Regions from separate parts of the Amycolatopsis sp. w19 genome, predicted to be linked through region 2. Evidence: riboswitches for the same ligand, from Rfam matches in the RefSeq annotation. Region 2 holds a riboswitch; the other holds the start of a gene.
The links. A riboswitch is a leader RNA that binds a small molecule or an ion and turns the genes downstream of it on or off. The one in region 2 is predicted to bind S-adenosylmethionine.

Region 1 (4,146 bases), on a different contig from region 2:
AAGCTTGCACCACAACGAATTAGTCGATGTCCATTTCGGACACCCTCACGCGTGCACCCGCGGCGGTGACGGCCGCGGCGCGTCGTCGCCGCCGACCAGCCGCGCTCCGGGCACCGGCCCGTGCGCGACGCGTACCGTGCGGCAGACACCCGCGCCGGACAGCTCCGCGGCGACCTCGACGGCCGACTGGGCATCCGCGCACAGAAAGGCACAGGTCGGTCCGGAGCCGGAGACGGTGCCGGCGAGCGCGCCCGCGTTGACCCCCGCCCGCAAGGTACGACGCAGCCCCGGCCGCAACGAGACGGCGGCCGCCTGAAGGTCATTACCCAGAAGCAGCGCCAGCTGCCGCGGGTCACCGGACGCCAGCGCCTCGACCACCGGAGTGTGCGAACCGATCCGCGGCGGGCTGCCCTCTTCACGCAACTTGTCCAGCTCGCCGAACACCCTCGGCGTCGAAAGACCACGCTGGTCGAAGGCCAGGACCCAATGGAAGGTATGCCGCGACAAGACCGGCACCAGCTGCTCACCTCGGCCGGTGCCCAACGCGGTCCCGCCATAGAGCGCGAACGGGACATCACTGCCGAGCTTCGCGGCGATACCCGCCAGTTCGTCTCGGGAGATGTCGAGCTTCCAAAGCGACGCGAGCCCCACCAGGGTCGCGGCCGCGTCGGCGCTGCCACCGGCCATCCCGCCCGCCACCGGGATGCCTTTGCGCAGCACGACCCTGACCTTGGACTCGCCGTCCGCCTTGCCGACGTGTGCCGCCAGCGCCTGCGCCGCCTTCCAAGCGAGATTGTTGGCCCCTGTCGGTACGGTGCCTTCGCCTTCACCGTAGACCTCGACACCGGGATCCTCGGTGACCGCGACGGTCACCTCGTCGGTCAAGGAAAGCGCCTGGAACACGGTCACCAGCTCGTGGTAACCGTCCGGGCGTACGTCACCGACCGACAGGTGCAGGTTGACCTTGGCGGGAACCCTGACGGTTACTGGGGGCGGTACGACGGCGAGCACCCGTCAAGCCTACGTGGCCGTTCCACTTGCGCTGTCACCAGGAGAAAAGAGAACAGGACGAGTCGGACACGAACGGGCCGCCCCGGACGGATTTCGTCCTGGGCGGCCCGTTCGTGGAGGAATCAGGCAGCGACACCCTGCGGTCCGCGGACCGGGTGGGTCACGTGGCCGCCGCGTTCGGCGATCCAGGCAAGCGCGGCGTCCGCACGCTCACCGCGGACACCGAGACGGAACCGGCCCACCGGCGTGTCGCCGATCCGGGTCAGGCCGCCGCCGATGGTGGCGAGTTCGACGTCGAAGCGACCGGCGGCCTCCGGGAGCAACGCACCGACCGAGGCGAAGCCGACCAGCACGACGTCCACCGCGCGGTCGTACTTCGAGGCCTGCGCACGCCCGGTCTCGATCGCGGGAAGCAGCGCCTGCGCGGTACGGCTGTTCGGGTCGGAGACCAGGTCGAGCACGGTCCCGCGTTCGATGATCGCCCCGGCTTCCAGAACCGCGACGTCGTCGCAGACACGGCGAACCACGCCGGCGTCGGGAGTGGTGAGCAGCACGGTGACTCCGAGCTCGGCACGGGCCCGGTCGAGCACGGTGAGGACCGCGCCGGACTCCTCGGCCTGCACGCCGGCGGTCGGGTCGTCGGCCAGGAGCACGGACGGCCCGGCGGCCAGCGCCTTGGCGATGGCCACTCGGCGCAGTTGCCCTTCGGACAGGTCGCCCGGCCGCTGCCCCGCCCGGGGGGTGAGCCCGACCAGGTCGAGCAGGTTACCGACCCGGTTGCGCCGCTGCGGCCCGTCGAGACCGAGCTGTTCGAGCGGCGAAGCGATGTTGCCGGCGATGGTGCGCTCGGCGAGCAATTCCGGTTTGGTGCTCACGACGCCCACCTGCCGCCGGATCTCGCGCAGACGGCGTCCGTCGAGGGTCCCGGTATTGAGGCCGTCGAGGCGGACGACGCCGCGGTCGGGACGCTCCTGAAGACCGATGCACCGAGCGAGGGTCGACTTGCCGGAGCCGGCTGGGCCGACGACTCCGAACAGCGAGCCCGCTTGGATGTCCACGCTCACGTCACGCAGCGCGACGACGGGATTTCCGTTGAGGGGAAAGGATTTGGACAGGTTTTCGACAGTGATCACGAGAGGCTCCATGCGAATGGGGCGCTGCTTCTTTCGAGCGCGCCGACCGTCACCGAGTGACCGTCCGGAAACGGACGGTTTTCAGAGGTAAGGGAGAAAGACTCAGGCAGTAACGGTGGAGCGTCGACACGCACTTACCGTGCGGCGACCTTCATCGACGACACGTCGCCTGGTCAGCAGGAGCGGGTGGGTGACCCTGTTCATTAGGCACAGCCTCCATCGGTCCTGGCTGTAGCACCTGCCCTGTGGAGGGTGGTTGCTGCGACTTCGGCGAGCCAGGTCTCTCAGTCGCTCGGGATGGCTCACTGAGTAAAACCGATCCCACTGGATGAAAGCAAGCACGTAGGCGCAGATCACACGTCTGGTCGCGTCCATCATACAGGATCGGCCGTCCAGATAATGGAACACAGTCAGGCGTCTTCGACTTGCGCCAGGCGCGCTACCTGCTAAGACAACGCCGCTCATACAGATCGAGAAGGCTTACGCACGTGCCGACCTGACGCGGCTGACGTTCACGCGGTGCCGGTCACATCCGAGGCAGGCGATCAACCGGCGGCCGCGGCGATCCGCGCGAACTGGTGGACATCCAGCTGTTCACCGCGGGTCTTGGGGTCGATTCCCGCCTTCTCGAGCAGCTCCCCCGCGCGTTCGGCGGAACCGGCCCATGACGCCAACGCGGCACGCAAAGTCTTCCGCCGCTGGGAGAAGGCGGCGTCGACCACCGCGAACAATCGCTCCCGGTCCACGGACGACACCACCTCGCCCCGTTCGAAAGCGACCAGCGCGGAGTCCACGTTCGGAACGGGCCAGAACACCGCGCGAGGCACCGCGGCGATCTTGCGCGCCTTTCCGTACCAAGCGAGCTTGACGCTGGGGACGCCATAAGTCCGGCTCCCCGGGCCGGCCGCCATCCGGTCAGCGACCTCGGTCTGGACCATCACGAGACCGCTGGTCAGCGACGGCAGTTCGGCAAGCAGGTGAAGCACGACCGGAACCGCGACGTTGTACGGCAGGTTCGCGACGAGGGCCGTCGGACGCGCGGGCAGGTCGTCGGACGTGATCCGCAACGCGTCCGCGCCGACGACCGTCAGTCGTTCGGCCCCGCCCCGTTCGGCCCCGCCCCGTTCGGCCGCGGTATCCGGCAAACGCCCAGCCAGCACGGGGTCGATTTCGACCGCGACGACCTCGGCGCCGGTTGCGAGCAGTCCGAGGGTCAACGAGCCGAGGCCCGGCCCGACCTCCAGCACGACGTCGCCTTCGCCGACCCCCGAGAGGTCGACGATGCGTCGCACCGTATTGGGATCGTGCACGAAGTTCTGGCCGAGCTTCTTGGTCGGCCGTACGTCCAGCTCGGCCGCCAGCGCCCTGATCTCCGCAGGACCGAGCAGTTCAGTCACCCGACGATCGTAACCAGCCCCGGTGGGCCACGATTGGCCGGTGGACGACGTCGTACTCGAAGGCGAGAAAGTCCGGCTGCGCGACTGGAGGCCGAGCGACCTCCGACCGCTTCGCGACCTACTCGATCCCACGCGGCCTTGGCACGAAACGAACGGGCCCTATTTCGGCACCCCGACCGCGGCGGCGGCCGACTCGACGGCACGCGAACTCACCACGCCCAAGACCGAGCCCGTCGATCCTCGCACCAGCCTCGCCGTATGCGATCTGAAGGACGGCAGGTTGATCGGCAGGGTCAGCTGGTACTGGGAAAGCAGGCAGACCGACTGGCGGCGGATGGGGTTGGCGATCTACGACGAGCGGTACTGGGGCGGCGGGTACGGCACCGAGGCCTTGCGCCTGTGGACGACCTATTTGTTCGCTCGCACCGACACGCTCCGCCTGGACTTCGCCACATTCTCGGGGAACCCAGGAATGATCGCCGTCGGGCAGCGGCTGGGATTCGTGGAGGAAGGCCGGTTCCGGCGCGCGCGACGCTGGGCCGGAGGCGTGCATGACGCCGTCGTCTATGGGGTGCTCCGCGAGGAGTGGGACCGGTTGAGCGCGG
Region 2 (4,146 bases):
TGGTGCCGCTCGGACCGGTCCCGTCTGCCCTGATTGTGTGTTTCGCTGAACGGGCAGGCGGCGGAACCCTAGGCACTACGATCTTCACCGTACCGCAAGCAGCCCGCCCGAGGCTGGCGCGAGCCGCGCCGGGACGGCTGTTAAGCTTGCCCTTCACCGTCGTGTGGCATTCCGTCATGGAGGAAACCCGCGCCGCTCCACGAGCACGCAGGGCCGGTCACAGCGCGGCGGTGAAACCACCGAGAGATTCAAGAGGAGCGCCCCCGTGGCCAACATCAAGTCGCAGATCAAGCGCATCACCACCAACGAGAAGGCGCGTCAGCGCAACCAGGCGATCCGGTCCTCGGTGAAGACCGCGATCCGCAAGTTCCGCGAGGCCGCCGACGCCGGCGACAAGGCCAAGGCCCTGGAGCTGCAGAAGGACGCGGCCAAGAAGCTGGACAAGGCCGTGACCAAGGGCGTCATCCACGCCAACCAGGCCGCCAACAAGAAGTCCGCGCTCGCGAAGCGCGCGAACTCTCTCTGATCGGCTTTCGAAGGGCCCCGGCGACTCACGTCGCCGGGGCCCTTCGCCGTTCTCAGCGGCTTGTGCCGTGGGCGTCGACGACCTCCAGGACAGCCCGCTCCAAGGCGTACTCCGGATTGGCCGCGACCCCCTTGACCTCGGCGTTGAGCCTGGCGACCACCCTCATCGCGGTGGCCAGACCGTCCTGCCCCCAGCCGCGGGCCTGCCCTTGGGCCTTGCGCACCTTCCACGGCGGCATCCCCAGCTCGCCCGCCATCTGATTCGGGTTGCCGCGACCGGCGCCGGACACCCGTGCGATCGTGCGGACGGCGTCGGCGAGCGCGTCCGCGACCAGCACGTGCGGTACGCCCAGCTGCATCGCCCAGCGCAGCGACTCCAGCGCCGCCGCCTTGTCACCGGCGACGGCCTTCTCGGCGACGGCGAAACCGTTCACGTCCGCGCGACCACGGTGGTAGCGCCGGACGGCCTGCTCGTCGACCGCCCCGCCGGCGTCCGCGACGAGCTGGGTCGCCGCCGACGACAGCTCACGCAGATCCGAGCCGACGGCGTCGATCAACGCGAGCACGGCCGCACCGTCGATCTTCCCGCCGACCCGGCGGACCTCGTTGCGGACAAAGGATTCCCGCTCGGCGGCCTTGGTCAGCTTCGGGCACTCGACGACCTCCGCGCCCGCCTTCTTCAAGGCGGCCGGAAGCCCTTTCGCGGCCTTGCTCCGGCCGCCTCCGCTGTGCACGACGACGAGCACGATGCCGTCGGCGGGCGCCTTGACGTAGGCCATCACCCCGTCGGCGAGTTCCTGCGAGATGTCGTGCGCGGACTCGAGGACGATCACCCTGCCCTCGGCGAACAGCGAGGGGCTGACCATTTCCGCGAGCGCCGGGACTGTGAGGTCCGACACCCGGATCCGGGTGAGATCCGCCGTCGGATCCGCTGCTTTGGCCGCGTCCGAAGCACTGCGGACCGCACGTTCGATCAGCAGCTCTTCCTCACCGAGAACCAGGACCAGCGGCGATGGGGCGGAAGCTTGCGTCGTCACGGTGACGATCCTGCCACTCCTCCTCTCGTGTGCTTTGTCCGGTGATGTGTTCCGGGCACGGTGGCCCCACCTGAGGCTCATGTCGTACGGTGTTGGCGAGGCGACGCGATGACACGCGTGCCGACAATCGAATACCGCTCATCCAGAGGGGCAGAGGGAACGGCCCGATGAAGCCCCGGCAACCGGCGTCAGCCTGTCATCCCGCGATCGCGGGATAGCTGACGAACACGGTGCCAATTCCGGCCCGCCACCGGCGGGGCAGATGAGGAAAGGAACCTCGCGATGACCGCAACCCTCGGCACGACCTCCACCACCAAGACCCCGGATCTCGGACCGGCCGTCGAACTGGTGTCGAAGGAAGAGGGACACCGGCAGCCGCTCGCCCCCGAATTCGTTTCCGCCGAGGACTTCTCGCCGCTCGAGGTCGCCTACGACTTCGGCCGCGTGCGCCGCGAGGACATCGAAGCCGGACCGAAGAACATCTGGCGCTACAAGAAGCTCCTTCCCGTTCCGTCGAACGTCGAAGAGATCCCCAACACCGAACCCGGCGCCACCCGGCTCATCCAGGCCGACAGGCTCGCGAAAGCCTTGGGCGTCAAGAAGGTCTGGGTCAAGGACGACACCGGGAACCCCACCCACTCGTTCAAGGACCGCGTGGTCGCCGTCGCGCTGGCCGCCGCCCGCGAATTCGGGTTCGACGTGCTGGCCTGTCCGTCGACCGGCAACCTGGCCAACGCCGTCGCCGCCGCGGCGGCCCGCGCGGGCTGGCGGTCGGTCGTCCTGATCCCGAAGACCCTCGAACGCGCCAAGATCCTCACCACCGCCGTGTACGACGGTGACCTGATCGCGGTCGACGGCAACTACGACGACGTGAACCGGCTCGCCACCCAGCTCGCCGCCGAGCAGGAGAGCTGGGCGTTCGTCAACGTGAACGTCCGGCCCTACTACTCGGAAGGTTCCAAGACGCTGGCCTTCGAGGTCGCCGAACAGCTCGGCTGGCGGCTTCCCTCCCAGATCGTGGTGCCGATCGCCTCCGGTTCCCAGCTCACCAAGGTGGACAAGGGTTTCCGCGAGTTCGGTCAGCTCGGCCTCGTCGACGAGACGCCGTACAAGGTGTTCGGCGCGCAGGCCACCGGCTGCTCCCCCGTCTCGGCGGCCTTCCGCGCCGGTCACGACGTCGTCCAGCCGGTCAAGCCGGACACGATCGCCCGGTCGCTGGCGATCGGGAACCCGGCCGACGGCCCCTACGTGCTCGACGTGGTCAACCGCACCGGCGGCGCGATCGAAGACGTCACCGACGAAGAGGTCGTCGAGGGTATCCGGCTGCTCGCCCGCACCGAGGGCATCTTCACCGAGACCGCGGGCGGCGTGACCGTCGCGACGGCCAAGAAGCTCATCGAGACCGGCAAGCTCAACCCGGACGAGGAGATCGTCCTGCTGATCACCGGCGACGGCCTCAAGACCCTCGACGCCGTCGAGGACAAGATCGGCCCGAAGGCCACCGTCAGCGCCTCGGCCGACGCGGTCCGCGAGGCTCTCGGTATCTGAGTTCCCGTGGCCCGCCTCAGGAACGAGGCGGGCCACGGGGCTCACCCCGGCGTACCAGGGCGATGCCTCGCGCGTCGGCGACCACCGCGGTGTCGCCGTCCGTGTCCGTCCTGGCGACCGACGCGCCGACGGCCACCAGGCTGTCCAAAGTGGACTTGTTCGGATGACCGTAGGTGTTTCCAGCACCGACGCTCACGAGCGCGGCCCGCGGGGCCACGGCGTTGAGGAAATCCGGTGCCGTGTAACGACTTCCGTGATGCGGGACCTTCAAGATCTCGGCACGCAGATCGGCACCCTCGGCCATCAGGTCGGACTGCGCGGCGAGCTCGATGTCGCCTGTCAGCAGCAACCGGCCCGCCGGGGTCCCGGCACGCAGGACGACCGAACCGTTGTTGATCACCGTGCCGTCCTGTTCACGGACCGAGCGCCGGGTGACATAACGCGGCCCCAGAACGTCGAGTGACAACGCCTGCAATTCCAGCCGTTGTCCGATCTCCAGCTCCAGCAAGGGAATCCCGCGGCGCGCCGTCTCGTCCGCGACCTGCTGCCACGCCCACGCCGGAGCCCGTCCCGGGCCGACGGCGACCGCTCCGACCGACCGGCCCTCGAAGACGGATCCGAGACCTCCGATGTGGTCGGCGTGCAGATGACTCAATACGATCAGCGGCACGCGGTCCACACCGAGCCTGTTCAGGCATTCGTCCACCGGTCCCGGTTCCGGCCCGGTGTCGACCAGGACGGCCCTCCCCTGCTCACCCGTGGCGAGGACGACGGCATCGCCCTGTCCGACGTCACAGGCGACGGCGTTCCACGCCGGCGGTGGCCACGCCGGTGCCAGCACCCGCACCGGTACGAAGACGACCAGCCCGGTGGCCAACGCGATCGCCAGCAGGATCCGGCCGTGCCGCAACCGGATGACGACGAGCAGCACGGCGAGCAGTCCGGCCGCCAAAAGTCCGCCCCACCAGCCATCCGGCCAGTCCACGACGGCTCCCGGGGCCCGGGCGCCGTGGCGGGCCACGGTGATGAGCCAGCT

Region 1: linked by a shared signal. The riboswitch ahead of ACSMFO_RS09910 (methionine ABC transporter ATP-binding protein) and the one ahead of thrC (threonine synthase) in region 2 are both predicted to bind S-adenosylmethionine.

Annotation. Positions count from the first base shown of each region.
Region 1 covers NZ_JBPQFM010000003.1:466,901-471,046, reverse strand. The annotation lists gene ACSMFO_RS09915 (4-(cytidine 5'-diphospho)-2-C-methyl-D-erythritol kinase) at 46-1,011, opposite strand; gene ACSMFO_RS09910 (methionine ABC transporter ATP-binding protein) at 1,134-2,144, opposite strand; SAM riboswitch class I at 2,358-2,448, opposite strand; gene rsmA (16S rRNA (adenine(1518)-N(6)/adenine(1519)-N(6))-dimethyltransferase RsmA) at 2,690-3,541, opposite strand; gene ACSMFO_RS09900 (GNAT family N-acetyltransferase) at 3,582-4,146, shown strand, end outside.
Region 2 covers NZ_JBPQFM010000004.1:204,775-208,920, reverse strand. The annotation lists gene rpsT (30S ribosomal protein S20) at 266-526, shown strand; gene holA (DNA polymerase III subunit delta) at 579-1,562, opposite strand; SAM riboswitch class I at 1,698-1,831, shown strand; gene thrC (threonine synthase) at 1,845-3,110, shown strand; gene ACSMFO_RS11625 (ComEC/Rec2 family competence protein) at 3,127-4,146, opposite strand, start outside.